3 regions of the Bartonella sp. B10834G3 genome follow, and region 3 is predicted to be linked to each of the others. Evidence: predicted binding sites of a transcription regulator. Region 3 holds the regulator's gene; each other region holds the start of a gene.
What was found. Region 3 encodes LexA, which represses DNA repair genes until DNA is damaged. Its sites were predicted from a motif close to TGTTCNNNNTGTGTTCNG; they were not measured.

Region 1 (10,106 bases), 240 kb from region 3:
TCATCGGTAACGCCAACGACGGCACTTGCCTTGCCATCTTCCGAAACGCCGATGAAAGCGACAATACCGCTTCCGATCTTGTTCTTTCCGGCATCTGCCAATGGCTTCAAATCTTTTGGAGAAACGCCATGAACAACGCGCCCCATAAACGATACACCGTTAATCTCTTCAATATCCGGTTCTGAATGGTTGGCTGTGCCGCCAGTCAAGGCCAACTGTTTTCTGGCTTCGTTCAATTCTTTTTCAAGTTTACGACGTTCCTCGACCAGAATATGGACGCGTTCCAGTGCTTCCTGCGGCGTTGTTTTCAACACATTGGCAATTTCGTGAACGCGTTGATCCTGACCGTCAAGATAATGACGGGCGGCATCGCCGGTCAATGCTTCGATACGGCGAACTCCCGCAGCAACAGCACTTTCCGATACAATACGGATAAGTCCTATATCACCGGTACGTTTCACATGCGTACCACCACAAAGTTCGAGCGACCAAGGTCGATTTCCGACCTTCGTCGGGTCAACCCTTTGCCCCATAGAAACAACACGAACCTCGTCACCATATTTTTCGCCAAACAGAGCCATAGCTCCTTCTGCAATCGCATCATCGACGCTCATCAACCGTGTGGTGACAGGGCTATTTTGCAAAACGATTTCGTTCGCCAAATCCTCAACCTGTTTGATTTCTTCGGCAGTCATGGGTTTCGGATGAGAAAAGTCGAAACGCAAGCGCTCCGGTGTTACCAATGACCCTTTCTGGGCGACATGGGTTCCAAGTGTTTCGCGAAGAGCTTCATGGAGAAGATGTGTTGCCGAATGATTGGCGCGGATTTTACGGCGTCTTTTTTGGTCTACATCAAGCTCGACCACGTCACCGGTTTTGATTGACCCTTTTTTCGAGCTTCCGATGTGGATGAACACACCATTGGCTTTTTTCTGTGTATCCGTGACATCGAAAGTAAATTTTTCGCCGGAAATTGTGCCGGTGTCCCCGACCTGTCCGCCCGATTCACCATAGAAAGGCGTCTGGTTAACCACCAATGCCCCTTCTTCACCTTCCTTAAGCTCGTCGACGATCTTTCCATCTTTGACAATGGCAGTAATCACTGCTTCAGCTTTTTCTGTCTCATAGCCAAGAAATTCGGTCGAACCGACGCGATCTCTGACAGCAAACCAGACGGTTTCGGTTGCTTCTTCACCCGAACCCGCCCAATTGGCACGGGCTTCGGCTTTTTGCCGTTCCATGGCCTTGTCGAAAGCCTCGACATCAACCGTTATATTGCGGCGACGAAGCGCATCCTGAGTAAGATCAAGCGGAAAACCATAGGTGTCATACAGTTTGAATGCGGTTTCGCCATCAAGATGATCCCCCGATTGCAGATTATGGCTTGCCTCGTTCAACAGATTGAGGCCGCGCTCCAAAGTCTTGCGGAAGCGTGTTTCTTCCAACCGCAAAGTTTCCGAAATAAGTGCCTCTGCCCGTATAAGTTCGGGATAGGCTTGACCCATTTCGCGTATCAATGTCGGCAGAAGGCGCCACATCAAAGGTTCCTTAGCGCCAAGCAATTCGGCATGACGCATGGCGCGACGCATAATCCGGCGCAATACATAGCCGCGCCCCTCGTTTGACGGCAAAACACCGTCGGCAATGAGGAATGCGGATGAGCGCAAATGATCGGCAATAACGCGGTGACTTGCAACAAATTCACCTTCTGCTTTGACACCTGTTGCTTCTTCCGAAGCGCGGATCAACGTTTTGAAAAGGTCAATATCATAATTGTCATGAACACCCTGCAAGACAGCCGCAATACGTTCCAATCCCATGCCGGTATCAATGGATGGCCGCGGCAAATCATTACGCTGGTCTTTTGTAACCTGCTCGTATTGCATGAAAACAAGGTTCCAGATTTCGATATACCGGTCACCATCTTCTTCGGCACTTCCCGGAACTCCACCCCAAATTTTATCACCATGGTCGTAGAATATTTCGGAACAGGGGCCGCACGGGCCGGTATCACCCATGGCCCAGAAATTGTCATTGGTTGAAATCCTGATGATCTTGTCGTCAGAAAGCCCGGCAATCTTTTTCCAAAGATCAGCGGCCACATCGTCTTCGTGATAAACAGTGACCAACAGCTTTTCTTTCGGCAAACAAAATTCTTTGGTCAACAAATTCCACGCAAAATAAATCGCCTGTTCCTTGAAATAATCGCCGAAAGAAAAGTTGCCGAGCATCTCGAAAAACGTGTGGTGGCGTGCAGTGTAACCGACATTGTCGAGATCATTGTGTTTACCACCGGCACGAACACATTTTTGTGCTGTTGTCGCTCTTTTATAAGGGCGCTGCTCAAGACCGGTAAAAACATTCTTGAATTGTACCATTCCTGCATTGGTAAACATCAATGTCGGATCATTTCTGGGCACAAGCGGACTTGAGGGAACAATCTCATGCCCGTTTCTGTGGAAATAATCCAGAAAAGTTGACCGGATCTCGTTAACACTATTCATAACTGACACCTGTACTGGCCATAAAGCGCTGTTGCGCTTTTAGGATTTTTTAAAACTATATTGTCTGCCTTTTAGAGCATATTCATTGATCTGGAAACCACTTTTTAACGCCACTTTACCAATGTGATTTATTATTCGCTTTTTACATGGGCATCTGTTTCGTAACGCACAATGTGACCTTTATGAATATGTCCAATAACTGTAACCGCTCTTGAGATAAACAGCATACTAAGTGCGTTCCGCCAAAACCGGAAAATGATTTCTATAACAGGAAATATTTTTAAAGCTTGATGCAATGTCTACATTCGACATAGCTCTATTCCGGTTCTTCAAGCCCCATCACTGGCGATGACGCGCCGTGAACGCCCGATCTAATTCCGATAATGCAATTTGTCTTCGGCCAACGGGATTTTACATTATCCGAAAACGAACGATAGCCATTCTATTTCCCCTTAACGACCGCTCGTCAATGCGCTTTTGCTACCGGATATTTTGCCTGATATTTTATAAGAAAGGAGCCGTAGCAAATTTTGCACGGCTCCCTATCAATCAAATAGTTTATAATTTCAAATTGTTATTTTTGCTTTATAAAGCCAACTTTCAAACCGCGGTTTCATCTGACAAAATTTAAACCGACGTTTTATCTAACAAAATTTAAACCGACATTTCATCTGACAGAATTTAAACCGGTTTTTTACGCGACAAAAACAAACGACCTATATTCTGACGCCGTTTGTTTATTCGTGATGAACTAATGACGAGTGATAAAGCTTTTACCGAATTTATATTTCAATTTCATATTGTAGAAACCAAAATATCAAACCGCTTCGCTTTCACCATCTGATTCCGGACCGCCATTTTCCAGCAATTCTGTTGCAATCAAACCGGCGTTTTGCCGCAGGGCTGCTTCAATTTCATCAGCAACTTCCTTATTCTCACGCAAAAACTGCTTTGCATTTTCGCGCCCTTGCCCCAAACGTTGCGAATTATAAGAGAACCATGCACCGGACTTTTCAACAATTCCGACTTTAACACCGAGATCGATAAGCTCGCCAAGTTTGGAAATGCCTTCGCCATACATAATGTCGAATTCTACTTGCTTGAACGGAGGAGCGAGTTTGTTTTTGACCACTTTAACGCGTGTCTGGTTACCTACAACCTCATCACGATCCTTGATCGAACCGATGCGCCGAATATCAAGACGGACGGAAGCATAAAATTTCAAAGCATTGCCACCTGTCGTCGTTTCGGGGGAACCGAACATGACACCGATCTTCATACGGATCTGGTTGATAAAGATGACCATACAATTCGAGCGGGAAATCGACGCTGTCAGTTTACGCAGAGCCTGACTCATCAACCGTGCTTGCAGACCGGGAAGTGAATCCCCCATTTCGCCTTCGATTTCTGCACGAGGTGTCAAAGCCGCGACAGAGTCAACAACCAGAACATCCACAGCACCGGAGCGAACCAGCGTATCGGTGATTTCCAATGCTTGTTCGCCGGTATCAGGCTGGGAAATCAGAAGGTTTTCAATATCAACACCAAGCTTGCGGGCATAGACCGGATCAAGCGCATGTTCGGCATCAATAAATGCACAAATTCCACCGCGCTTTTGAGCTTCGGCAATTGTATGAAGAGCCAAAGTCGTTTTACCGGAACTTTCAGGACCGTAAATTTCCACGATACGCCCTTTGGGAAGCCCCCCCACTCCGAGGGCAATATCCAGCGATAACGAGCCTGTCGGAACTGTTTCGATTTCTACAATATGCTTGTTATCGCCAAGGCGCATAATAGAGCCTTTGCCAAATGAACGTTCTATCTGGGATAGTGCGGCATCCAGAGCTTTCGATTTATCCACTGTTTTATCCTCAACGAGTCGCAATGTATTTTGTGCCATCTTACACTAACCTTTTCTATTATATGAAGCTAGAGCACTCATTTATTTCGTGATCTTTTTGTACACCATTTGTTCTCATTTTACAAGTGGGACAACCTGTTGTTTTTACATTATTATATATTTTTGTTCTAATAATGTTCTCACGACAAACAAGCTTCAATAAAACAAAACCGCCGCATAAGGCGGCGGTTTTCAAAAGACGATGTTCCAACTGTTAAAATCAATAACCGTCCTGACGCAGGGGAGCAATCTGGATTTCTACACGGCGGTTTTGTGAACGGCCCTCGACAGTATCGTTCGACGCAATCGGGTTTGATGGCCCGTAGCCTTGAACTGCAAGGCGTCGGCCATCAATACCTTGACTATTAAGATAATTGGCAACTGCGAGCGCGCGCCGTTGCGAGAGGTCCTGATTGTGTGCAAGACTTCCGGTCGAATCGGTAAAACCGAAAACATCGACAAGCGATTTGTTATATTTCTTTAAGACGATAGCGACAGAGTTCAACACCGGATAAAATTGCCCTTTGACTGAATCCTGATCGGTATTGAAGGTGATATTTCCAGGCATATTCAGGCGTATTTGGTCGCCATAACGGGTAACAGACACACCGGTTCCCTGCAATTGTTGACGAAGCTCGGCTTCCTGACGGTCCATATAATTACCAATAAGTCCACCACCGAGTGCGCCGACGCCTGCACCGATCAACACCGCATTTCTTTGGGCGTGGCTTGAACCACCCACCATCAGCCCGCCGAGAGCACCAGCTACGGCACCGATTGTTGCGCCAGTTGCAGTTTTTGATACCTGACTTTCACCGGTATAGGGATTCGTTGTTTCACATGCGGTCAAAAAACTGGCCGATAGAAAAAGGATGCCCAACTTTTTCAACATATTTGATAATCTCCGTTTAAAAGGATTCATTTAAATCTCCTGACGGAGATTATAGGGGGGATTTAGCAATTTTCATCGCACGAGTTTGAATTTTACCTGCTTATACCAAGTTTATTTTTGTCTGTTACGTTCTTTACGTAGTCTTTCCCACCATTCCAAGCGCTTTTTTATTTCACGTTCAAAGCCACGTTCAGGCGGATCATAATAATGCTGATGTCCCATTTTTTCAGGAAAATATTCCTGTCCTGAAAATGCGTCAGGCTCATCATGGTCATAATGATAACCTTCGTTATAACCTTCCTGTTTCATAAGTTTTGTCGGCGCATTAAGAATATATTTGGGCGGCATTAACGAACCGTTCTGGCGCGCCGAACGCATAGCCTTATTGAATGCCACATAACCGGCATTGGATTTGGGAGCGGTTGCGAGATAAATACAGGCTTGGGCAAATGCCAGTTCGCCTTCGGGTGAGCCAAGATAATCGTAGGCATCTTTCGCGGCATTGGCAATGACGAGAGCCTGCGGATCTGCCAATCCTATATCTTCAACCGCCATACGCACGAGCCGCCTTCCGATATAATGCGGGTTTTCGCCTGCATCCAGCATACGCGAGAGATAGTAAAGGGCTGCATCTGGGTCCGAACCGCGTACCGACTTATGAAGAGCAGATATGAGATTATAATGCCCATCCTGCCCTTTGTCATAGATCGCCGCACGTTGCTGGACAATCTCCTGCAAGGTTGTTTCATTGAACACCTCGCCTGACCGTGCAGCCCTCCATAGTTCTTCTGCCATTGTAAGTACGGCGCGACCATCTCCATCGGCCATACGTACCAGCATATCACGGGCCCCCTCGTCGACAGGAAGTGGCTTGCCTTCTATTTTTTCGGCTCTTTCAAGAATTGTTGCCAGACTCTTTTCATCAAGTGAATGGAATGTCAGCACACGTGCGCGCGAAAGTAACGCCGCATTAAGCTCGAAAGACGGATTTTCCGTTGTTGCCCCCACAAGAATAACCGTACCATCTTCCATAACCGGCAAAAAACTATCCTGTTGTGCACGATTGAACCGGTGTATTTCGTCGACAAACAGCAACGTCTGCCTGCCGGACATCCGTCTTGCGCGCGCACTTTCAAATACTTTTTTAAGTTCGCTCACACCGGAAAAAATTGCCGAAATCTGCTCGAAAGCGAGTTCCGTTTCATTTGCAAGTAATCTTGCAACAGTTGTTTTGCCTGTACCGGGTGGTCCCCAGAAAATCATTGACCCCATCGAACCGGAGGCGATCATTCTGCTTAATGCGCCTTCCGGACCGGTGATATGTTCTTGCCCGATAACTTCTGACAGATGTTGAGGCCGCATACGCTCGGCAAGCGGTTTGGTCTTGTCCATCTGCAAATCGGTCGTAGCGGAAAAAAGATCGTTAGCCAAAAAAATACCTCAACGTACGAATTGCCGAACCAACATGCCGTTCCGTTCATATTCAAGCTGCCAGATACGCGGTTGACCGCCTGAAAGAATTTTTTTCAAATCGGCAACTGTCTTGACTTCCTTGCCATTGAGACCATGGATAATGTCTCCGCGCTGAAAGAGACCGGCGGCATTGCTATTATCGTCGACATTGTTGATTACAACACCTGCCGCATCTGGTGCTACATGAAACCGGCGTGCATTCATTGGCGTCAAATTCATAACTTCGGCACCGGTAAAAGGAGTATTTCCTGTCAATTTTTCCGGACGTGAAACCTCGTTTTCGGGAACCGAAGTGAGAGAAATAGAGGTCTTTCCGGTCTCGCCGTTTCTCAGATACTCAATATCGAGCGTATGACCGATTCCCGTTGTCATCAGGCGGTAACCAAGGCTGTCCGGATTATCAATACGCACATTTTGTGCCTTCAAAATAACATCACCGATTTTAAGACCGGCTTTTTCAGCAGGGCTTCCCTTTGCAACATCAATAATAATGGCGCCATAAGGTTGAGCCATTCCCAAACCTTCGGCAACATCTGCCGTTACATTTTGAAAAGAAGCACCGATATAGGGAGGTTCAAATGTCTGCTCGCCTCTTTTTACCGCATCAAGAACGGTTTTTACAAGATTTGCCGGAATTGCAAAACCAATCCCGACCGACCCTCCCGATTGGGAATAGATGGCCGTATTGATGCCAATCAGCTCGCCTTTCATATCAATAAGCGCGCCGCCCGAATTACCGGGATTGATCGGAGCATCTGTCTGGATAAAAAAGTCGAAATCGGATATTCCCACGCGGGTGCGTGCCTGCGCCGATACGATGCCGCTTGTAACAGTTTGCCCGACGCCAAAGGGGTCGCCGATTGCCAAAACGAGATCGCCGACCTCAACCGCATCTGAATCACCGAGCGGCAATACCGGAAAAGGTGCGCCCTTGGGCGTAATTTTCAGGACAGCTATATCGGTCGCTTCATCTTTAAGCATAACTTTACTTTCAAATTCGCGGCCATCCGACAAAGCAACCTTGATTTCGTCAGCATCACGAATAACATGATAGTTCGTGACAATCAGACCGCTCTCATCGACTATCACGCCCGACCCCAGAGATGACTGTTTGCGCGAAGGTGAATTTTTGAACGATTGTCCGAAAAACTGTTCAAAAAACGGATCATTGGCAAAAGGTGACCGCGCACGAACGATTCTTGCAGCATAGACATTCACAACCGACGGTGCGGTCTTTTTAACCAGAGGCGCGAAACTCAATTTGATCTCTGCTTGCGACTGCGGAACTTCTGCAAGACCGGCTTGAGGTAGAAAGGCTGTCAATAAGCTGAAGAGAACAATGGCCTTGAAAGTCGTTTTCATTCTTGTTTCCTTACAAATGACTTTATTCCTGTAACAGTTCGGGCAGTTTTCAATCTATAAGCGTTTCATCAAAAGAAACGACCTTTATTCGACAGCCTTTAACAGATTCGCATTTTATTTATGATTTTGTCAAAAGAACGAAATTGAATGGACTTTATTATTCTGTCTGTCAGCAGTTGCACGTCTCGATGCACCCGTAAATCCGTATGATTTTACGATCAATCGCTTCACAGCCCCCCCCGCTGCACACCTTTTCAGCCCATCCGACAGTTATCAAAAACTTCGCATAACATATGTAAAGCTTGCGTGACATCGAGGGTAATTCAACATTGATCTTCGGGAGCTTTAATTTACCCGATTATCATCTATTTCATATCAGATTATCCTCACTCCGCCCGACGCCGATACCTTCTTTCACTCTCCAAACGATCATATTGATAAGACGGGGGAAGGAAACGCCGGCAAGACAAATGGCGATCTGATCGGGTTTTGGTGCAAGTATTAATGGATATTGAAATTCAACCGGCGGGCTATTTTATAAACAGAACACCATTCATCTGCAAACTATTATAAATGGCTGCAACAATGCGGATTACTTCTTCAATCGTGAAGCAGGCTTATGCCCCGATTTCAATCAACACAATGGAACGCCAACTTTCTGCACTGCGGCTGTTAGCAACCAAGTGCGAGCTCGTTTGCCGGGCAACAATTCCCCACACTGTCATCAACAAAAATCATAAAATGCCAATTCATTCCAATGAAAAAACGCGGCAACCGGAATCGAACCAAAACGCGAAAATTCCGATTTCAACGCAAAAAAGCAGAAAAACAAAAAACCCGCTTTGACAGCGGGTTTCTTTTAATTATCAATCATTTTTTCAAATGATAGCCAATCAAGCTGCTTCTGTTTCCTTGGCAGCAGCTTCAACACGTGCTTTGTCAGCCGCACCTTTGGCATTTACGTCGCGTTCTACAAATTCGACGACAGCCAACGGAGCATTATCACCCTGACGGAACCCTGCTTTCATAATACGAAGGTAACCACCATTGCGATTTGCGTAACGGGGAGCCAAAGTATCAAAAAGCTTTGCTACCTGCTTTGCATCGCGAATTGCCGAAATGGCTTGACGGCGAGCATGGAGACCTCCACGTTTGCCTAATGTTACCAATTTCTCGACAATCGGGCGGATTTCTTTTGCCTTTGGAAGCGTCGTCACGATCTGCTCATGCTCGATCAGTGACGTTGCCATATTGGCAAACATCGCCTTACGGTGACTAGCAGTGCGGTTCAGCTTGCGGCCTGATTTACCATGGCGCATGAGCCTTCTCCTTAATTTCTAACTCAGTATTGATCTTCATAACGTTTTGCGAGGTCGTCGATATTCTCTGGCGGCCAAGCGGGGATTTCCATACCAAGATGAAGCCCCATTGACGCGAGAACTTCCTTGATTTCATTAAGTGACTTACGACCAAAATTCGGCGTACGCAGCATTTCTGCTTCCGTTTTCTGGATAAGGTCACCAATATAAACGATATTGTCGTTTTTAAGACAATTGGCCGAACGAACCGAAAGCTCCAGTTCATCCACTTTCTTGAGCAATGCGGGGTTGAATGCAAGCTCGGAAACCTGCTCTTGCGGAGCTTCTTTCTGCGGTTCTTCAAAATTGACGAAGACAGAAAGCTGGTCTTGCAGGATACGGGCAGCAAAAGCTACAGCGTCTTCCGCACTAACCGCACCGTTCGTCTCGACAGTCAGGATCAACTTGTCGTAGTCGAGAACTTGACCTTCGCGTGTGTTCTCGATCTTGTACGAAACTTTGCGAATGGGAGAATAGAGGCTATCAACGGGAATAAGCCCGATTGGAGCATCTTCATTACGATTGCGATCGGCAGGAACGTAGCCCTTACCGGTGTTGACCGTAAATTCCATTCTGATCTCGGCACCCTGATCGAGCGTGCAAATCACATGTTCCGG
Region 2 (10,106 bases), on a different contig from region 3:
CAACAAGATCTTCACGGTCGCCCGGTTGCTCTCCGACAATCATAAGAGAAGCATTTTCAGGGCCTTCACCACAGACAGCCTGCGTCGCCGAACAATGTAGGGGACAGCGCTTACATTGTCTGATGCCTTCATCGAGAATATCCAATGTTTCCGGTATTGTGGCAGATTGAAAATTTGTTTGAAGGCTATTTTGCCCAAACTTTCCGCTCAAGCGGGAATGGAAGCGGGGCGGTGATAGAATTGGTTGTTGCTCCATGTCCCTGATACGCCTTTCGGCATTGCCGACGAGACTATCAATCATTTGCGCTTCCGGAAGATTGCCCCAATATTTTTTAGGCATATGGCTTTGCATAGTTTTCACTTTCAGCCTTGCCGGATTGAAAATGCTGGCAAAATAGGTTTTCCAGAGGTCTTCGAGTTCATCTTTGCTTTCCGGTTTTTTAAGAACCGGTTCGCCTATCAAAAATGTGCCATTACAATAATATGCACTGCCTTTCGGCGTTAGAATTTGCCAATCCATGTCGCCAAAACGTTTACAAAAGAAAGGGGTAGCTTCTGAAACAATGAAATGTTGCGGTTCATACCATGCCGTAAAACATCGCCTGAAGCTATCGGGATTGATGTTTCCAATTTCATTGAAGCGTAAAAACGCATGCATATGGTGAATATCGTGGCAAACAGCTTTTTGCCGCGATAAAGCGGTTGCAATATCACTCTCGTAAATTTTTTCGAGAACTGTCTTGTCCTGCTGCAAGCGATAGAGAAGGCGATATAACAATGCCGCCGAATCTTCGCTTTCATGGCAGATGACGTTTTTTGCAAGATTAAGGAATTGTTTCGGTACAAAAAACTTTTGCGTTTTTTGGCGTGTGTCGGGATTTTTTGCCGAAGGCGAAAAGTTATCTGTTTCGTCGAATAAAGCCGGTTTTGACTTATAGCGCCAAAAAATATTTTCCGGACATACTTGTTCCTGCAATAGCAGGCGCGCCTGTTTTCGCCATTCGTCAAAATTTCCCTGATTTTCGAGAACAACAGTTTTCATGTCGAAAAAAGATCAAGTTGGGTGGGGCGCGCACGAAAGCGCTCGACAAGGTGGGAACTGTCGAGAAGGTGTTTCGGTGTCCAGCGTTCGGCAATGACAAAAGGTTTTATTTTTTCAAGGCTGATATGGAATGTTTTCAAATCGGAAAAATCAAGCCGCTTGAATCGTCGTGCCGCCAATATCCTTTTGACATTACGTACCCCAAGACCGGGTACTCGCAACAGCATTTCCTTGTCTGCCTTGTTGATGTCGACCGGAAACCGGTGGCGGTTTTGTAATGCCCAGGCGAGTTTAGGGTCGAATTCGAGTTCGAGCATGCCGTCATTTGCTTTCGTGGTTAGCTCTTCCATTGAAAAACCGTAAAAACGATAGAGCCAATCAGCTTGATAAAGCCTGTGTTCTCTTAAAAGCGGCGGGCGTTTGACGGGAAGCAGGTTTGAAGCATCCGGAATAGGGCTGAATGCCGAATAATAAACACGTTTTAGCCGGTATCCCGAATAAAGCTCGGCGCTTGATTTCAGGATTGTGGCATCATTGGCATCGTCGGCACCGATAATCATTTGCGTGGACTGTCCCGCAGGCGCAAAACGTTGCGTTTTTTTAGTCTGCAAAGTCGCATCCTTCGAGGCTTCTATACCAATTCTCACATGAGCCATGGCTTGTTTGATTGTCAGAATCTTTTTTTGCGGTGCAAAGCGGTTGATGCTTTTTTCTGTTGGCAATTCGACATTGATTGAGAGGCGATCTGCATAACGCCCCGCTTCCTTGATGAGTGCATCCGAAGCATCCGGAATCGTTTTCAAATGGATATAGCCGCCAAAATGGTGAATGGTGCGCAAATCGCGCGCAACTTTAACCAGTTCTTCCATAGTCTGGTCTGCCGATCGGATAATGCCGGACGACAGAAACAAACCTTCGATATAATTTCTACGATAAAATTCGAGTGTCAAAAACACCACTTCGTCGGTGGTAAATCGCGCCCGCTCGACATTGCTTGACGACCGGTTGACACAATAGGCACAATCAAAAATGCAAAAATTGGTGAGCAGAATTTTTAACAGCGAAACACAACGGCCGTCAGGAGTAAAGGAATGACAAATTCCCGCATTCGCGGTTGACCCCAAACTGTTTTTTTGGGGCGACGGGCGCGTGGAACCGCTAGACGCACAAGAAGCATCATATTTGGCAGCATCAGCCAGAATTGCCAATTTCTGTTTAAGCGTTTTGACCATTTATGTTCACTATTTGTTCTTTTTTATCAATATAGATGTGAAAAGCGGGAAGTAAAGGAAAAACGGCAAGTCACGACGAGCGGACATCAATAATTCGCCGTAATATCCGCATCAGGCCGGATAAAGCCGGTTCAATCCGTCAAATTGTTCCCCATTCTGTTCCAGTTTGTAACGTTACCGCTGTGAATGATTTGAGCGAACGTTAATAATAAGCCCTGAATGAACAATCTATCGAATAAAAATGCTGTCGCCTGAACTTCCATAAAACAAATAGTTTTGTGATAATTCGGGTGAGGAGATTTCATAAGGTTTTGCGTGGTTTATGTGTTGCGCGCCATTTTTGCGATAAGCCGTAAGCCAGTCCGAAAACCGCCGACACCAGAGACCCGCCAAGGATTGCGAGTTTCGCCGCTTCCAATTGTTCCGCGTTGGAAAATGCCAGAGTTGCGGTAAAAATGGACATGGTAAAGCCAATTCCTCCCAATAATCCGACGAGAGCCATTCCATGCCAATTTATTCCTGCCGGAAGGCGGCAAAGGCCAAAACGCACGGCAATGAAACTGAAAAGTACAATGCCGAGCGGTTTACCTATAAGGAGACCAAGCCCTATACCAATCATAATGATAAAGGAAGAATGATTGTCAAAATCGACATCGGAAATATTGATACCCGCATTGGCAAGCGCAAAGAGGGGCATAATGAGAAATGAAACCCAAGGATTGAACGCGTGAACAAGCCTTGATACCGGCGCATCAATTGCTGCCAAACTCTTGCCTATTTCAAGAAGAGCAAAACGGCGCTTTAAAGCGCTGTCTTGGGGGTTTTCATTTTTCAATATCTCCAAAGCGTAAGACATTCGGTTGACAGGCGCAATCAGTGAACGGGGGGCAAGTGCCGGTGTCAATAATCCCGCTATGACACCTGACAGGGAAGGGTGGATTCCGCATATCATCAGTGCGAGCCAGAGGAGACCGACGGGAAGAACATAAATCAGTGCCGAATTTATTCCTATCCATTGCAAAAAAACAATGATGATAATTGCAAGACATGCAAATGGCAGACCTGCGAGACCAAAACTGCCGGAATAAAAAATTGCGATAATCAAAATAGCGATAATGTCGTCAATCGTGGCGAGCGCAAGCAAAACGATTCTTAAATTGTTTGGAACCGATTTTCCCAAAAGCGCCAGAATGCCGATCGCAAAGGCTATGTCGGTTGCAGTGGGCACAGCCCAACCATGGCTCGTTGGTGGCATAGGATTGGTAGAAAAATAAATGATCGCCGGTATTATAACGCCGCCAATAGCCGCAACGATGGGCAATAAAGCCTGACGAAATTCGCTCAAGGCCCCTTCATGAATTTCCCGCCTTATTTCCATGCCTGCAACAAGGAAAAAAAGCGTCATGAAACCGTCATTCACCAGAAAGTGCAGGTCTTTGGAGAAGGAAAATCCGAAAGCTTCTATCGAAATTTTTTGTTGCCAGAATTTCTGATATGCGGTCGCATAAGTCGAATTGGCAAGCAAAAGAGCGACAAATGTTGCTATAACGAGAACAACGCCCGCCATCGCTTCAATATGAAAAAAATTGCGACAGGCTGAAAATATTTTTTCGGCAATAGCAGAGGCACGGTTAGGCAGGCGGCGGGATATATTATTCATGGCAAGTTCCTATGTGCTGGCGGCCCGACCAGCTTGAAACCTGCCCGAAACAATTTATCGGACACCCGTTGGCAACTATATAAAAATGACAGAAAACTACAATAACAATCTTCTATTTTTTATTGTCCGACATTTGTCAGAACAGAATAAAATTCCGGTTATCAATCTTTGAACGATTTATTGAAGTATATTATAATGAATTGTTTTATATAAATAAAATTTATAAAATTTTAAAAATAAACAAAAATAAAATAACGGAGGGTATTTATTAAATATAGAATAATATTATTGGATGAAATTATTATAAAGGGGATATGATCCCCTTTATAAAACGGAATTTAGGTCTTTCAGTTTTCGTTTTTTACCGTAAGGTTTACTTTGTTGAGCGCAGTTGCAAGATCGTTTTGCAAGGCTGTTTCAAGATCGGTAGCCGTTAGCCCTTTATTATCCTTGGCTTCAAGCGATATTTTAAGCGTTCCGGGTTTTTTAGCGAAAGCACCGAAAGCAGATGAAATTTTTTGTGCTTCATCATGATCTTTCAAAAGCATTGCCGGACTCTTGGTCATAACGACATAAAAGTCTTCATAAAGTTCCTGCTTGAGATCGTGTTTATTGTCATTCAAATTCTGGGCAAGATAGGTAAACAATTTGTCGATGAAGCCGAAATCGGAATAACGCATATCAGCTTTGGTGATGCCAATCCGGTTTGCGGCGTCAAGGGACGCATCCTTATCACCGGAAAACAATGCGGGTTCGGCATTGATGATTGTTGCCGACATCTGCCCCGAACCGATGCAGTTAGCAGTGAAAGAAAGATCGTTCAAAGCAAGCGTTTTGCCTCTGGAATTATAGGAAAAATCAATTTTTCCAGAAAGATCCAGTGTTTTGAAGCCCATATTTCTCAAAATTTCAAAATCTTTTTGCGGCATTTCGGATGTGTTGAGCGAAAGGCCGTTGAGCGACACAAGCAGACTTTCGGGAACCGGCTGATTCCATTCGCGTGGTAGAAGTTGAAATGAATTGAGGCTTGCTTTGATTTTCGGCAAATCAATATCAGCTTTTTCAACTTCAGCATCAATGGCAGTTATTGCCGAAACAAGTGTTACAAGCAGTGCGTTTCTTGCCGCCTTTTCATTTTTTTCATCCCCGCTCTTCTTGGCTTCAAGATAGGTTCTGGCCAGAGTTTCCGGTACGTCCTGCATCGGGTGCATCTTCAAGCCGTTGGTTTTAAACTTGTCGAGTGAAAAATGCGCATTGCGGTTTGTGCCTTCATACACATCAATTGCAATATCGCCTAATTCGACAGGACCGAAGACCGTCCGCCCCACCTTGTCGGGTTTGATCTTTCCGGCGAGGATCGAATAGGCGTAACCGACATCAATGTCATCGGCCCGCATGGCATTGCTTTTGCCGATAAGGCGAAGACCGTCGGCGCTATTTGTATCGGAATTTTTCAAACCGACATTGGTGCTCATGCCGTCAATGCCGACAGAGCCGATATTGCCTGCCTTCAAATTTGAAAGCCAGAAGCCCTTAATGTCCAGTTTTTCTGTCTCGCCGTTGGGATTGGCAAGAGATACTTCTATGTTCGGCGCGTTAACGGATGATACATCAACCCTCTTCAGGGCTTGTAAAACATGGGATTCGATTGATGTATCCTTGTCTTTAAGGGTTATGCCACTGAGAGTCACTTCCGGAATTTCGACGTGAATATTCTCTCGTTTCAAGTCGATATTGTAGATCGTGAATGAACCGGGGACAAAGCCAACCGGCGGACGACCGGAAATGGCACCGATTTTAAGCGTAACGCCTTCAGGCACCGGAAGTGTCACATTTTTGAGGTTGACATTACCGGCAACTGTCACTTCCGATTGATCGGCCTTGACACCATGTTTTACCATCTCGTCTTTGACAAAGCTGTTGAGGTAAGGAGCTGCCATATAAAAAGCGCCGACAGCCAATATGGCCAGAATGACCACGCCTCCGATAATATAAATTAACCAGCGTTTGAGTGTTGCTATCAACCAGCCACCGAAATTGGCCATTCTTTTCTTCCAGTCTTAATGTTGTACGTCTGCGCTCAAGTCGATCTTGTCGAACAGGCTCAACGGCGCAATTCGAGCCGCTAAAAAGTCTGCCAATCCGACACCTTGTCCGGATTTTGCTTTAGCATGGATATTCAAAGTTCCACCGCTTTCTAAAAAGTTTTGCACTGCTTCGCCAAATTTTTGTGAATTTTCCGCACCGAGGAAAATTGCAACAGCCAACCTGGTTTTGACAGCCGCCTCCTTGCGTTTGTCAGCAAATTTTTCGCCTGTATTCGCATCATAAAATTTTGCAAAACGATCAAGAAAATTATCAGCGTTTACGGTCAAGTCCATGCTCTTTGCATGTATGACAAGACCTGCCGCGGCAATAGTCATAACATTATCCGAGAAAAATGCCGGATCGACATTGACGAACGAGCCTTTAAGAGACCAACGTCCTATGTCGGGATAATCCATAGTCAACTCCTTAATATCAAGAGTTTCATTGTCGGCGTTCCATGAACCATCAAAAATAAAATCCTCTGATATTGTCTTATAGCCGAGCTGACTGAGCAATCCACTGTTTGTTGTTTTAGAAAAGCCTAACTCGGTTAAAATGGGGAATTTCTTATCCCAATCTGCCGCAGAGCCTTGCAACCCTTTCCAGTCTATTTTCAGTGATGTCGGAATGGCTCCCAAGCTGAAATTCGCTTTCACGTCCAGAGAATTGAATGTGACAGGCGAGTTGTCAGAGCCGTTTTCCGAAGGCGGAGGCAATAATGAAAAACCGGACAGGTGAATAGTGTCGAATTGCGGCATCAAAGGAAGGTTCTCACTTTGAAGAAAAGCTTTGAAAACACGGCTGATACTATCAAAATCGCCTTTGTCCAATTTGTCCAATTTGGTCAGCATGTCGTTAATATGAGGAAAACGCAGTTGCGAGATTGAAAAATCGTCAAGCGTTGCTGTCTCGTTGTCTCTGTCTATGGTTTTTATGCCTTTCAACGCGATGTCGAATTTGCCATTATTGTAAGTAAAAGAGCTGTCTTGAACATTTGCGCTGCTATCGGGGTGTTTTATAGCGAGTCCGGTCAAATGTATATCGGCAAAGCCGATAGACGGGATAACGGCAAGTTTCTCGGTGAGCAATCTTGCCTCATCAGATTTGCCGATGCTGCTATTGCTATCGGCATTGTCAAGCTGTTTGACCATTTCCGAAAGGGAAAATGGCAGTCGACGCACCGAAATTTTTGTTCCGGAAATTTTTTCGATCGTTGTATTGCCGGCGTTCTCGTTATCTATAACGTCGTCAATCGACAAAGTTTGAACTGACCAGTTGCCCGTTATGTCTTTAAACGGGTTTTCTGTTTCGCCAGCAGAAGACGGTTCGCTATAATAGCGAACAAGATAACCGATATTGAAATTGTCAATTTCAGCCTTGCCGGTTTTGGTCGATATAATACGATTGATCGTAGAAGCATCACTTTCACCGGCCAAACGGACTTCGCCCGAAAGACCATCGCTCGTCAATTTTTTGACAATTCCTTTGTCAATATCGTTGAACACAACATTATTATAAGTCATTGCCTCGCCACCGTTACCGGTTTTGCGTGTCACAATCATTGAAGGGGCGACAATTTTTTTTACCGCAATATTTGTAACGTCAAAAACGACATTTCCATTATTGGCGCCGGTCTTTTCATTAAGTGCGAAATTTTGCACACTCATCGCGGGAACCGAGATTTCGGTTTTGCCAAAATGATAAGACAGGTTTTCCAGTTTCAGATTTTTACTGGTTTTACCGGAAAAATTGACCTCACCATTGATTGTTTCGACGTTCAGGCTTTCTTCGGACGAGAGTTTCACCTTTGCATTATGGGCAGTGAAATGACGCCGCCAATTGACGTCAAGTGAACCGACACTGATACCATTGGCTTTAAGAAAATTTTCAACATGCTTTTGTGCCGAGCGTGCAAGATAAAAGACAAAGCCGCCACAAATAAGGGCAATAATAACAAGGCCTGTAATGATCTTTTTCCAAGGCGATTTTTTTATAGTCTTATCTGCGGTCTGTTCACTCATTGAATTCACCCTCGATTGACACAAAGTTTTGTTGCAATACGGCTTGTCCCATTTCTTTTAATGCCAAACAATCGCGACTTTTTTCTGGCAGAACAATCCTTAATATAAGCGAGTGCCGGAGTCTCGTTCTTTTTTAAAACCTTAGCCCGACAATTGCAGTTTAAGAAATGGATTTTGAATGGTTGAACCGGTTTCGGGCTTGAAGTTGCGGTTGCAGAGCCAGACTTTAATCCTCGAAGCTCTTTGACATATTGTCGAAGAAATAATTATTTTCCTGGCAGCAAAAAGGAAGCTTAATTACAAAATTTATTAATTGCTCTTTGGCTATAAACCATAAAGGAACCGTTCTTAGAAAGGCCTATTCAAACGAATATCTTGACATTTTCTGTTTAATGACCGGCTATTCTGTTCTGGTCTTTTCTTTCTAAGGAATAGTTATCGTTGACTGCTATAGAAAATGGACTGACCAAACTTCGAGAAGTCAATTTACCAAGCAATTCAAAAATAATCGGGGTTACCACAATAACCGGAATTTTTCCGGCAACAACGATGCCACTTGTTAAAAATGCCACTTGTTAAAAACCGGCCCAAACGCGATGGACTTCGTTGATACATTCGCTCCCGCCTTGGTCATAATTCATATGATTTATTCGGGAACACCGGATTAAAGCGATTATCAGGCAAGCGAAAAACAATGAAACATCAGGTTTTGCATGAATAAACGGCAAATGTTTTTGAAGCTCAGGCAATAACGCCTTCGGGTTTAATGTATTTTTTTACCGCTTTCTCCAAATTCTTTTCAAGGTGAACCGAAGGTGGCTTGATCCCGTGTGAAATAAGGTCTTTCAGAACCTGTTCGGAAGCTCCACAAATAACAAGGGTAATGGCCTGTTTTTTAGCTTTTTCAGCCAGACTTTCAATGGTATTTGCGCCTGTTGCATCGAGAAAAGGCACTTGGGCAAAATCGAGAATCATCGTGCGATAATTGTCGCCGATGCGATCAAGAACAGAACCGATGGATGCTGCCGCACCGAAAAAGAATGCACCGGAAATATGGTAGATAACCGTATGGCTATTTTTCGATATTTCGCCTTCGTAGTTGTCAACCGGTTGTTTTGTAACATCGGCCATGTCTTCGGCAACCAGCGGCCGGTCTGTTGTGACGCTTGCAGCTTTCGACATGCGATGGATAAATAATAATGCGCCCAAAGCAAAGCCGATGATGATGGCTTCAGTCACATTGCGGAATATTGTCAATGATAGCGAAACAAGAAGGACAACAGCATCGCCCGCAGATGCTTTGAGAAGAAGTAGAATGGCACGTTTGTCAATCATATTCCACGAAATAATGGCAAGAATTCCGGCAAGGCACGCCAATGGAATGAAGTTTGCAAGGGGAGCCAATATAACAAGGAATAAAAGCAGAAAGATCGAGTGACAAATACCGGCTACAGGGCTTCTTGCACCCGCGCGGATATTGGTGGCTGTGCGTGCGATAGCACCCGTCACACAAATGCCGGTAAAAAAGGCCGAAGCGATATTTCCGACACCTTGGGCCACCAGCTCGCAATTCGAGCGATGCCGTCGGCCGGTCATACCGTCGGCAACAACTGCCGATAAAAGGGATTCAATCGCACCGAGCAATGTAAATGTCATGGCATTCGGAAAAACAGCTTGAATCTTCTCGAAACTGAAATCCGGCAATCGCGGAGACGGGAGCGTCGAAGGCATTGTGCCGAATTTTGAACCGATAGTGACAACATCAAGATTGAAAAAGGCTGTGACAGCACCACCAATAATGATTGAAAGCACCATGCCCGGCCAATTCGGACACAGTTTTTTCAGGACAGAGATAAATATGATTGTTCCTGCACAAAAACTGATCGAAAGCAGGCTACAAGTTCCGATATGATTCCAGATAACCGGCAATTTTTCCAAAATCGGTCCCGGCTCTTTTTCGGTAAGCTCAAGTCCGAGCATATTGATAAGCTGGCTTGAAAAAATAATGACAGCAATACCGGCGGTAAATCCTACCGTGACAGGATAGGGAATAAATTTGATAT
Region 3 (10,106 bases):
ATTTGTCGGGAGTAGCACTGACGGTAAGTGACTTCGGATTATCAAGAAAATTTCCGATTTGTTCCGATGTCACTTTGACGAAATCCGGATCATCAATCTGGCCCCCCAATAATGGCAACATTGCCTTGGTTTGCTTTATGAAATCTTCGCGTGTTACACCATTTTTTTTCGCATAATAGTCGAGGATTCTATTGGTAAGGGAATTATCATCATAACGTATAGAGACATCGCCAAATTTTAGCTGTTGGATAATTCCAAAAACACTCAACATCTCGGCCGTTGTATCATCCGGGTTATTCGATCTCTCCAACTGCTTCAGAACGCCGATATTTTTGACAAAATCTTCTGTAAGTCCTTCAACATTTGTGGTGATCGCCAGTTTTCCGCCGTTATCAATGGTAATCTCGTTCTGGTCGCCAATATATTTGCCGCTTTCGATATCCCAACTGGCATGAACATTCAAAGAACCCGACAGCTTGTCATAGCCAATATCTGTTAGCCATTTAGACGCCCCGGAAATGCCGGTCTTGTTTGGCTCGTAACTGAAAGATTTTATGCCGACTGTAATGTCTACACCGTTCGTACCGTTTTTGAAGAGATATGCTATCTTCAGATCTTCGGCATTAAAAACTGTCTGGTCGGCCGGTGACAAATAGATCTGAGCTACTTTTACACTCTCATAGGGGAATTGAACAAATAAGGGATCAGCATCTTTTTTCGGTGTAAGCCTGAGTTTATCTATAGAGATGTCTTTCAAATTCCCTGTAGCATCTGAACTTGTACTCTTCAGCAGAGGTATGGAAACATTTTCTACAAAATAAGTGCCATCCTGACCTTCCGTTACATTTTTAAAGCGCAAGCTGTCGATTTTATCAAAAACAACGCCCTTGGCGGTACTCACATTTTGATCCGGTTCTTTCGATTGTTTGTCCGACGGTGAAGATTGATCGTTTTCCTTTCCACTATTTTGCAACTCCTGAAGCTTTATAGTTACATCACGCAAAACGATATCGTTGCCGTCAGCTTCACAATTCGATGAATCAATCGATAGTTGAGTATTTTTGATAGTTTCTTGCAAGCGGGAATTGAATGCATTCGGATCAACCGCCCATGAGTTCAGGTGAACCGTTGTTGCAGCAAAAAAAGTGCAAGTTGTTAGTAAGAATGCTTTTTTGAATTGTCTCATTGGAAGATACCTTCTCTCTTCGGACGCTTTGAAGATTAGATCTGTCTTGGTGTCATTCCTATCATAGTTAAGTAAGGCTGGAAACAAGTCCATGACTTGCGGTAGATTCTGCGAATTGCTATTCGATACCTATGTCAAATAAAGTGATTCGTTTATCCGAAAAAGACCATATAGAGCCGATAGAATTGCGTTCTGCATTGCAGGAACGTTATTTGGCTTATGCACTTTCTACGATTATGGATCGTGCATTGCCCGATGTCCGCGATGGATTGAAACCGGTTCATCGGCGCATCCTCCACGCAATGCGCCTATTAAAATTGAACCCCGATCAGGCTTACGCAAAATGCGCTCGTATTGTCGGCGATGTGATGGGAAAATTCCACCCGCATGGCGATTCATCTATCTATGATGCACTTGTGCGGTTGGCTCAGGATTTTGCTGTTCGCTATCCGCTTGTAGACGGGCAGGGGAATTTCGGCAATATTGACGGCGATAATGCTGCTGCAATGCGTTATACCGAAGCACGAATGACAGAAGTGGCGACGTTGCTTCTTGACGGTATCAACGAAAATGCTGTCGATTTTCGCCCTACTTACAACGAGGAAGATGAAGAGCCGGTTGTTTTACCGGCTGCCTTTCCTAATCTTTTGGCAAACGGGTCTTCCGGTATCGCTGTCGGTATGGCAACGTCAATTCCGCCCCATAATGTAGCCGAGCTTTGCGAAGCCGCAACATTTTTGATTGCACATCCGGACGCGACCAACGATGATCTGGTTAAATTTGTAAAAGGCCCCGATTTTCCCACCGGCGGTGTGTTAGTGGAACCGGCGGATAGTATACGTGAATCCTACAGAACCGGACGTGGTGTCTTCCGTCTTCGTGCACGTTGGCATAAGGAAGAGGGAAGTCGCGGTAGCTATTCTATCGTTGTTACAGAAATTCCTTATCAGGTACAAAAATCTCGACTGATTGAAAAGACGGCCGAGTTGTTGCTCGCCCGTCGCCTGCCAATGCTCGACGATATTCGCGACGAATCGACAAAAGATATACGCATAGTTCTGGAGCCGAAAACACGTACAGTGGATCCGGAATTGTTGATGGAATCAATCTTCAAGCTTACAGATTTTGAAGTCCGTGTCCCTCTCAACCTGAACGTGCTTACCCTTGGAAAAATACCGAATGTTCTTTCACTCGGTCAGGCTTTGCAACAATGGCTCGATCACCGCAAAGATGTCCTTGTGCGCCGTTCCGAATTCAGACTGCATGAAATTACACGCCGTCTCGAAATTTTGGGCGGTTACCTTATTGCTTATCTCAATCTTGACGAAGTCATCCGAATTATTCGCGAAGAAGATGACCCCAAAAAACAACTCATGACAAGCTTTTCTCTGACTGAAAATCAGGCAGAAGCAATTCTGAATATGAGATTGAGATCGTTGCGAAAACTGGAAGAAGTCGAGATTCGTAAAGAATTCGACACTTTAAAGGCAGAGGAAGCCGAACTTGATGCGCTCTTGCAATCCGACATAAAACAGTGGAAAGCAATTGCAAGCGAAATTGCCAAGGTTAAAAAAGTTTTCGGCCCGGATAGCCCGCTTGGCAGGCGACGCACGAGTTTTGAAGACGCTCCCGATCACGATATTAAAGATATCGAACAAGCGATGATCGAGAAAGAGCCGGTAACAATCGTTATTTCAGAGAAGGGCTGGCTAAGAGCACTTAAAGGGCACTTGAGTGATTATTCCGGCCTTACCTTCAAGGAAGATGACAGGTTAAAAATCGCATTTCCGGCTATGACAACAGATAAGATCATTGTTATGAGCACCGGTGGTAAATTTTTTACCATTGCAGCGAATGCATTGCCGGGCGGAAGGGGACATGGTGAACCTATTCGTATTCTCGTCGATATGGATAATGATGAGGATATATTAACCGCTTTCGTCCACGAGGAAGACAGGAAGTTGCTGCTTGTCTCTTACCATGCAAACGGATTTATCGTGTCTGAAAACGATGTGCTTGGAACGACGCGCAAGGGTAAGCAGGTTATGAATGTAAAACAGCCTGACGAAGCAAAACTGTGTTTGCCAGTTACCGGTGATCATCTGGCGATCGTTGGCGAAAACAGAAAAATGCTCATTTTCCCGCTCGATCAAATCTCCGAAATGACCCGTGGCAAAGGCGTGCGCCTGCAACGTTATAAAGACGGTGGCGTCAGCGACGCTATTACTTTCGATCTATCCGAAGGCCTTACATGGCGTGATGCAGCAGAAAGAAACTTTACCCGTGGCGCTGCCGAACTCGTTGAATGGTTTGGAACCCGCGGCAGTGCAGGGCGGATGGTACCAAAAGGTTTTCCAAGGTCCGGAAAGTTTTCAGGCTAATTCAAAACAATTTTTACAAGTCTACGCGCTGTAAACAATAGTTGGAATTAACTTGCTTTAATTAATCGTCATAGTGGTTATTTGACAGTTATCTATTAACCACGACCACGGTAATTGGGTACATTTTGTTCCGGAATCCAGACGTTTTCCGGCTTTTTTCCGGTTTGCCAGAAGACATCAATAGGTATACCCCCGCGAGGATACCAATACCCCCCGATGCGTAGCCAATGTGGTGACAATAATTCCACCAAACGACGGGCTATCGTGACCGTGCAATCTTCATGAAATGCACCGTGATTGCGGAATGATCCCAAATAGAGTTTCAGCGACTTACTCTCGACAAGCCATTTGTCGGGAACATAATCAATCATCAGATAAGCAAAATCCGGTTGACTGGTGATTGGACACAAAGAGGTAAACTCCGGCGCAGTAAAGCGCACACAATATTCGACATCCGCCTGAGGATTGGGAACGCGTTCCAGAACGGCATCTTCAGGAGACTCCGGAAAAGGGGCCTTCTTTCCTAATTGTTTTAAATTTTCATAAATTGAATGGTCTGAAGTCATCGACAAGAACCCTGAGAACAGAAATTGAAACAAACAAGAATGCTATTTTAACAACTTGCTATTTTTATTACGCTTGACAGCTTCAATCCAGAATTCATTATCTTCATAAATTGTTGGATCATCCACTCCGGCCAATGCGAAAGCTTCCCGCCGTTCAACGCAGGTTCCGCAGCGCCCACAATGGTGTTCTCCTCCTTTGTAGCAAGACCAAGTCTTAGTAAAAGGAACGTTGTATTTTACACCATCTTTAACAATATCCGACTTGTCGCAGCTCACATAGGGCGCAACGAGCTGACATTGCCCTTCCAGTGATAATTGTTCCATTGCGTTGAACGCATTGATAAAATTTTCACGGCAATCGGCGTAAATAAAATGATCTCCACCGTGTACTGCAATAGCAACGCTATCGCCATGTTTAGCCGAGGCAATAGCAAAGGCGATCGAAAGAAAGACAGCATTCCGATTGGGAACGACCGTGGATTTCATATTATCTTCGGCATAATAACCATCGGGAACATCAATATTATCGGTGAGTGATGATCCGGAGAGATTCTTTCCGATTGCGGAAATATCAATTGGATAATAGTCCGCGCCAAGAGCACGCGCACATTCTTTCGCAAAAAACAGTTCTTTTTTATGCCGCTGTCCGTAATCGAAAGAAATGATACCTTGAAGGCTTTTCTCGTGAGCCAGACGATAGGCGAGGGTGACGGAATCAAGTCCGCCTGAACAGATAAGATAGGTTTTCATTTTATCCCTTGTTTTTGAAACCGGGTGGGCTGCGACCGGTGTCTTTTACAGCTATCAAAGGCTTTGATAGCTGTAAAGCCTGTCATTACTTTCCGTTTTTTATTCGCTCCATAAAGCGCTGGAAACGTGCATAAACTTTAAGATTTTTCTTCGCATTGATCGAAGGAAAATAGGTTCTGAATTTCAATGCGGACTTTTCCGATATGCCATCAATAATAACAATTTCCTGTTTGCCATTTCGATGGGCAAGAACCAAATTCCACGGATTCAAATCATATAAAATAACATCGGTTTGTTTGACCCAATTCTCGAATTCATCAAGTGCATCGCGAATGGGGCTTACATCCTTGGCAAAGGCAGCTACCGGTTGCGCATAATTATTGTTCTCATCTTTTTCGGCTCTAACCACGAGCCCCCAACCGAGATCGGTTTGCTGAAGCCCGACAACCGAAAACATGTGCGGCAGCAAGGTTTCAGCATGAGGATTGACGCGGACAATCTCGAAGAATTCGTGCATATTGACAGAATTGGCACCCAACGGCTTAAAACGCTTTTTCCATTCGGCTACTTGTCTGGTTTTAGCAATCCATTCAGGGCGCAGAACTTTCACCAATAAGTCGGGGTTGTCGGGATGAACGAAGACCAGACGTGCATTTCCCTTGAAACGAGGCTTGCACCCCTTCAACTCGATCATCTCTTTAGACAACATATCAATTTCCTCGGCAGATAAACTCTGTCTTATTCTTTTGTTAACGTCCATCCGCTGGATGTCAAATGTTCTTGAGGACGGTAACGGGATTTATAGTCCATTTTCGGTGAACCTTTGACCCAATATCCCAGATAAACATAGGGAAGCCCCAATTGACGAGCTTTGCGGATGTGATCCAAGATCATGAACACTCCAAGCGAAGCGTGTTTTTCATATGGTGAATAAAAAGAATAGACCATCGAAAGACCATCATCAACTTTGTCGGTAAGAGCGGCCGCAACAAGCAAAAAATTATTTTTCTTATTCGCGTCACCGGATAGCTTTCTTCTATATTCGATTAATGACGTTTCAACCTCGGTATCTTCAACCATCATCCGGTAATCCTGAAATGTCATATCGCTCATTCCACCGCCGGCATGACGAACGCCGAGATAATTTTTAAAAAGCGAATATTGCTCCTCTGTTGCCTCACTCCCGCAAACTTCACCGACGAGATCGGCATTTTTTTTGATAATACGTTTCATTGTTCGATCAGGAACAAAATCATCCACGACAATGCGCACCGATACGCATGCGTTGCACCCGTCGCAAACAGGGCGATAAGCAATATTTTGGGAACGTCGAAAACCGCATTGCATCAAAACGGTATTTTTATCTTTTGCGAATTGTCCGGTGAGATAGGTAAATACTTTTCTCTCCCAATGCTCGGCGAGATACGGGCAGGGCGCCGGAGCTGTAAGGAAAAATTGTGGTTCATCTTTATCGCTGTGTGTCATGCTTATCGCATTTAAAGATACCGTCAAGTTGAAACAAATTTACATTTACATAGAAAACTATAGCGCAATCGCCGATCCTTCAAGGAATGATCTTTAAATAAACAGTGATCCTACCGCCTAAACTATCATACCATAGAGATCATAATCATCCGACTGTTCAATCTTTGCGGTGACGAGTTCTCCCGTCCGTATGGGACGACGTGAAGTCAAATGCACGACACCATCAACCTCCGGAGCATCATATTTCGTGCGTCCAATGCCTGTATGGCCATTCGCCTCGTCTACGAGAATTTGCAAACGTTTGCCGACTTTCTTCTTGAGCAAATTGGCCGAAATGGATTTTTGATGAACCATAAAACGGTCCCAACGGCTTTTCTTGACATCATCAGGGACTATTTCCAGCCCCATATCATTGGCCGATGCACCCTCAACAGCCTCATATTTAAAACATCCAGCCCGATCTATCTTTACTTCACTCATCCAATCAAGAAGCATTTTGAAATCTTCTTCGGTTTCTCCCGGAAAACCGACAATGAACGTTGATCTTAAAGCAAGATCAGGACAGATTTTGCGCCATTTCTCGATGCGCTGATTAATTTTTTCCAAATGCGCAGGACGCTTCATGTTGCGTAACACGTTGGGGGACGCATGTTGGAACGGTATGTCAAGATAGGGCAGAATTTTTCCATCGGCCATCAATTCGATGACATCATCGACATGCGGGTAGGGATATACATAATGCATCCGCACCCAAACACCCATATCGCCCAATTCTTTGGCGAGATCATAGAACCGTGCGCGAACCGTACGGTCTTTCCATGGACTTTCGCTATATTTAAGATCAAGCCCGTATGCACTGGTGTCTTGGGAAATGACAAGTATTTCCTTGACGCCTGCTTTCACAAGCCTTTCCGCCTCCCGCAGCACATCGGATGCCGGTCGGGAAACCAGATTTCCCCTTAATTGTGGAATAATGCAAAAACTGCAATGATTTGAACAGCCTTCGGAAATTTTTAAATAAGCATAGTGACGAGGCGTCAAACGTATTCCCTGAGGAGGAACAAGATCAACAAACGGGTCATGGACAGGCGGTGCAGCTTTATGAACAGCCTCCATAACACTCTCATACGCCTGAGGACCTGTAACAGCCAATACATTCGGATAAGTTTTTGTTACCACTTCCGGCTCTGCACCAAGGCAGCCGGTTACAATGACTTTACCGTTTTTCTTTAATGCGTCGCCGATATTGGCCAGCGATTCATCGCGGGCCGAGTCAATGAAAGCACATGTATTGACGATAACAAGATCCGCACCATCATGTCTGGGTGCTATTTCATATCCTTCAGAGCGCAATTTTGTAATGATGCGTTCAGAATCGACAAGTGCCTTAGGACATCCTAAAGAAACAAAACTAACGCGAGGAGCTGACATATCACTTCCTGTAGAAGACACGAATTTCTAAAAACGATCAGATGAGACCTAATCTATTTTGTTAAAAATACAAGTTTGTTAAAAATACAAGGCTGTTTTGCAAAAATTTCGCCAGTCCTGCCGCAGGACATATCCATCTATTCGCATTTTCATTATATCCGGACGATAATCTCGCCCGAAAAACCTCAAACGCCGCTTCTCTCCCGAACTCGTTAAAACAGCTCTAATAGAACTTCCGTCATTCCCGTTGAAAAACACTATCCGACAATTATGATTGAATTTTTTTACACCATAAACATTTAAAACATTCAATGACGTGAGCTTAATAGCGGCGTATCAAGCCGACAAGCTTGCCTTGAATTTTGATACGATTAGGACCGAATATCCTTGTTTCATAAGCAGGATTTGCAGCCTCCAAAGCAATAGACGCACCTTTTCGCCGATAACGTTTCAAGGTTGCTTCTTCATCATCAACAAGTGCCACAATAATTTCACCGGGATTTGCTGTATCTCCACGTCTGATTATAACGGTATCACCATCGAAAATTCCGGCATTAATCATAGAATCGCCCTTGACTTCCAGCGCATAATGTTCGCCGCTGCCCACCATATCGGATGGTAGAGAAAGCATATTTGTCTGGTTCTGGATTGCCGAAATAGGAACACCGGCCGCAATTCGTCCCATTACTGGAACATTCACATTGGCTGCCTGCCCACTTTCGCCACTCGACAGTTCCCTGCGAACAACATTCTTCATATTCTTGTTTTTCTGGCCATCTATAACACTGGGTGAAAACTTCCTTACGCTATTCATCGCAGGTGACATTGTTTCCGGCAGCTTCAAAACTTCAAGAGCGCGCGCACGATTGGGAAGGCGACGTATAAATCCACGCTCTTCCAATGCCGTTATCAACCGATGAATGCCGGATTTTGAAGCGAGATCCAAAGCATCCTTCATCTCGTCATAAGAGGGGGGTATACCGGTTTCTTTTAGCCGGTTATGAATAAACAGAAGCAACTCATACTGCTTGCGTGTTAACATAAAACTCTCCAATGATGCGAATCAACGAGAAACAAAACCAGAACGTACACTATATGTTCTAGTATTGTTCCACAAGTTATTTTGCGTTTTATGTTCGTATTTTTATTTTTATGTTCAAATATCCAATCTAACAGAACGTAAAATTATTTCTAACGAGTTCTGCAACATAAAATTCATCCCGATACGACCTAAAAATCGTGACTTTTATGAGAAATACATTTTTCTTCTATAGGGCTTCAAAGATTAAAGAGCATGAATTTTCTATTTTCAAAAACTTGTCTGATCCGATAGTCGATTTAGGTTTTTGACAGATCATGGACGAGTGCAAAGCGATATGGCCGTAAATATGGCAAGGGATGCAGTCAGAATTTTCCTTCTATGAGCGATTGCTTGCGCAAGGCGGAACGGCGTATTTATAGGCTAGCCATGAAAACCGACGAATTTGAATACAATAAACGCTCATAAAACAGGTTTAACATAAATTGACCTGCGACATTTCAAATCGGCAATGAGACATCATCTGGCAAAGACGAAAATTCCATAGCTGAAAAGGACGAAGTTTTCATTGGAAATGCCGATACGTTGTCGGGTGAATATTGGCATAGAAGGCATTGCGGATTGTTCGAGTGAATGGCCATATGTTATTATAGAAAAAGAAAGCGTCCATGTGATTTTGAAAACGGCATCTATGTGATTTAAGGAATTGAGTGTCTTGACGTGATAGTTGCACAATTGTTGTTTTTTAACGGTTCTCGCCCCTCCTATACAAAAAGTTCCATAATATATCTTATGCAATTATTCGAGAATAAAACTCCAGCGGCAAAAAGTACGAATGAACGAGTGAAAAAGCGCCAAAAAGCCAGAATAAGCGAATGACCAAATGACCAAATGCAGAACGATAGAACGGATAAAATGACAAGATGCCAGAATGTTAGAATGTTAGTTAGACTGACATATCCTGCTATCAAATACCGGTATAGAATTTTTATCGATCAGCGAGAAAACGGATTTTCGCCTCTTTTCCATATCTTTCGAGTTTTGGTGAAACCTCTTCCCTCGGCTTTTAAATTGCATTAGAAACCCGATTTCACAAACAAGTCTTAACGATAGTTCGGCAGAGTGCTTCAGTCATAGTTCGGAACGCTGTTTCGATTGTCGTTCGGAATGCTGTTTTGATGATGTTTTGGTATCATTCCGCGGCTATTTCAATTTCCATTTTTCGATCAAGCACGTGAATATCAATGATAACACGTGAATATCAATGA

Region 1: a site for LexA is predicted at 4,529-4,546, ahead of recA (recombinase RecA). Genes of this name have one in related genera too.
Region 2: a site for LexA is predicted at 2,278-2,295, ahead of H3S94_RS00780 (putative DNA modification/repair radical SAM protein). Genes of this name have one in related genera too.

Annotation. Positions count from the first base shown of each region.
Region 1 is NZ_JACFOM010000002.1:643,379-653,484, forward strand. Features, by position in the region: gene alaS (alanine--tRNA ligase) at 1-2,504, opposite strand, end outside; gene recA (recombinase RecA) at 3,322-4,404, opposite strand; gene H3S94_RS08220 (OmpA family protein) at 4,625-5,296, opposite strand; gene H3S94_RS08225 (replication-associated recombination protein A) at 5,408-6,688, opposite strand; gene H3S94_RS08230 (DegQ family serine endoprotease) at 6,737-8,131, opposite strand; gene rplQ (50S ribosomal protein L17) at 9,025-9,450, opposite strand; gene H3S94_RS08240 (DNA-directed RNA polymerase subunit alpha) at 9,474-10,106, opposite strand, start outside.
Region 2 is NZ_JACFOM010000001.1:169,131-179,236, reverse strand. Features, by position in the region: gene H3S94_RS00785 (UdgX family uracil-DNA binding protein) at 1-1,042, opposite strand, end outside; gene H3S94_RS00780 (putative DNA modification/repair radical SAM protein) at 1,039-2,274, opposite strand; gene nhaA (Na+/H+ antiporter NhaA) at 2,576-3,934, opposite strand; gene H3S94_RS00770 (hypothetical protein) at 4,282-5,979, opposite strand; gene H3S94_RS00765 (hypothetical protein) at 5,995-8,043, opposite strand; gene H3S94_RS00760 (SulP family inorganic anion transporter) at 8,785-10,106, opposite strand, start outside.
Region 3 is NZ_JACFOM010000002.1:403,384-413,489, reverse strand. Features, by position in the region: gene H3S94_RS07225 (hypothetical protein) at 1-1,186, opposite strand, end outside; gene parC (DNA topoisomerase IV subunit A) at 1,318-3,567, shown strand; gene queF (preQ(1) synthase) at 3,663-4,133, opposite strand; gene queC (7-cyano-7-deazaguanine synthase QueC) at 4,176-4,883, opposite strand; gene H3S94_RS07205 (YrbL family protein) at 4,969-5,592, opposite strand; gene H3S94_RS07200 (arginyltransferase) at 5,622-6,368, opposite strand; gene rimO (30S ribosomal protein S12 methylthiotransferase RimO) at 6,486-7,799, opposite strand; gene lexA (transcriptional repressor LexA) at 8,122-8,841, opposite strand.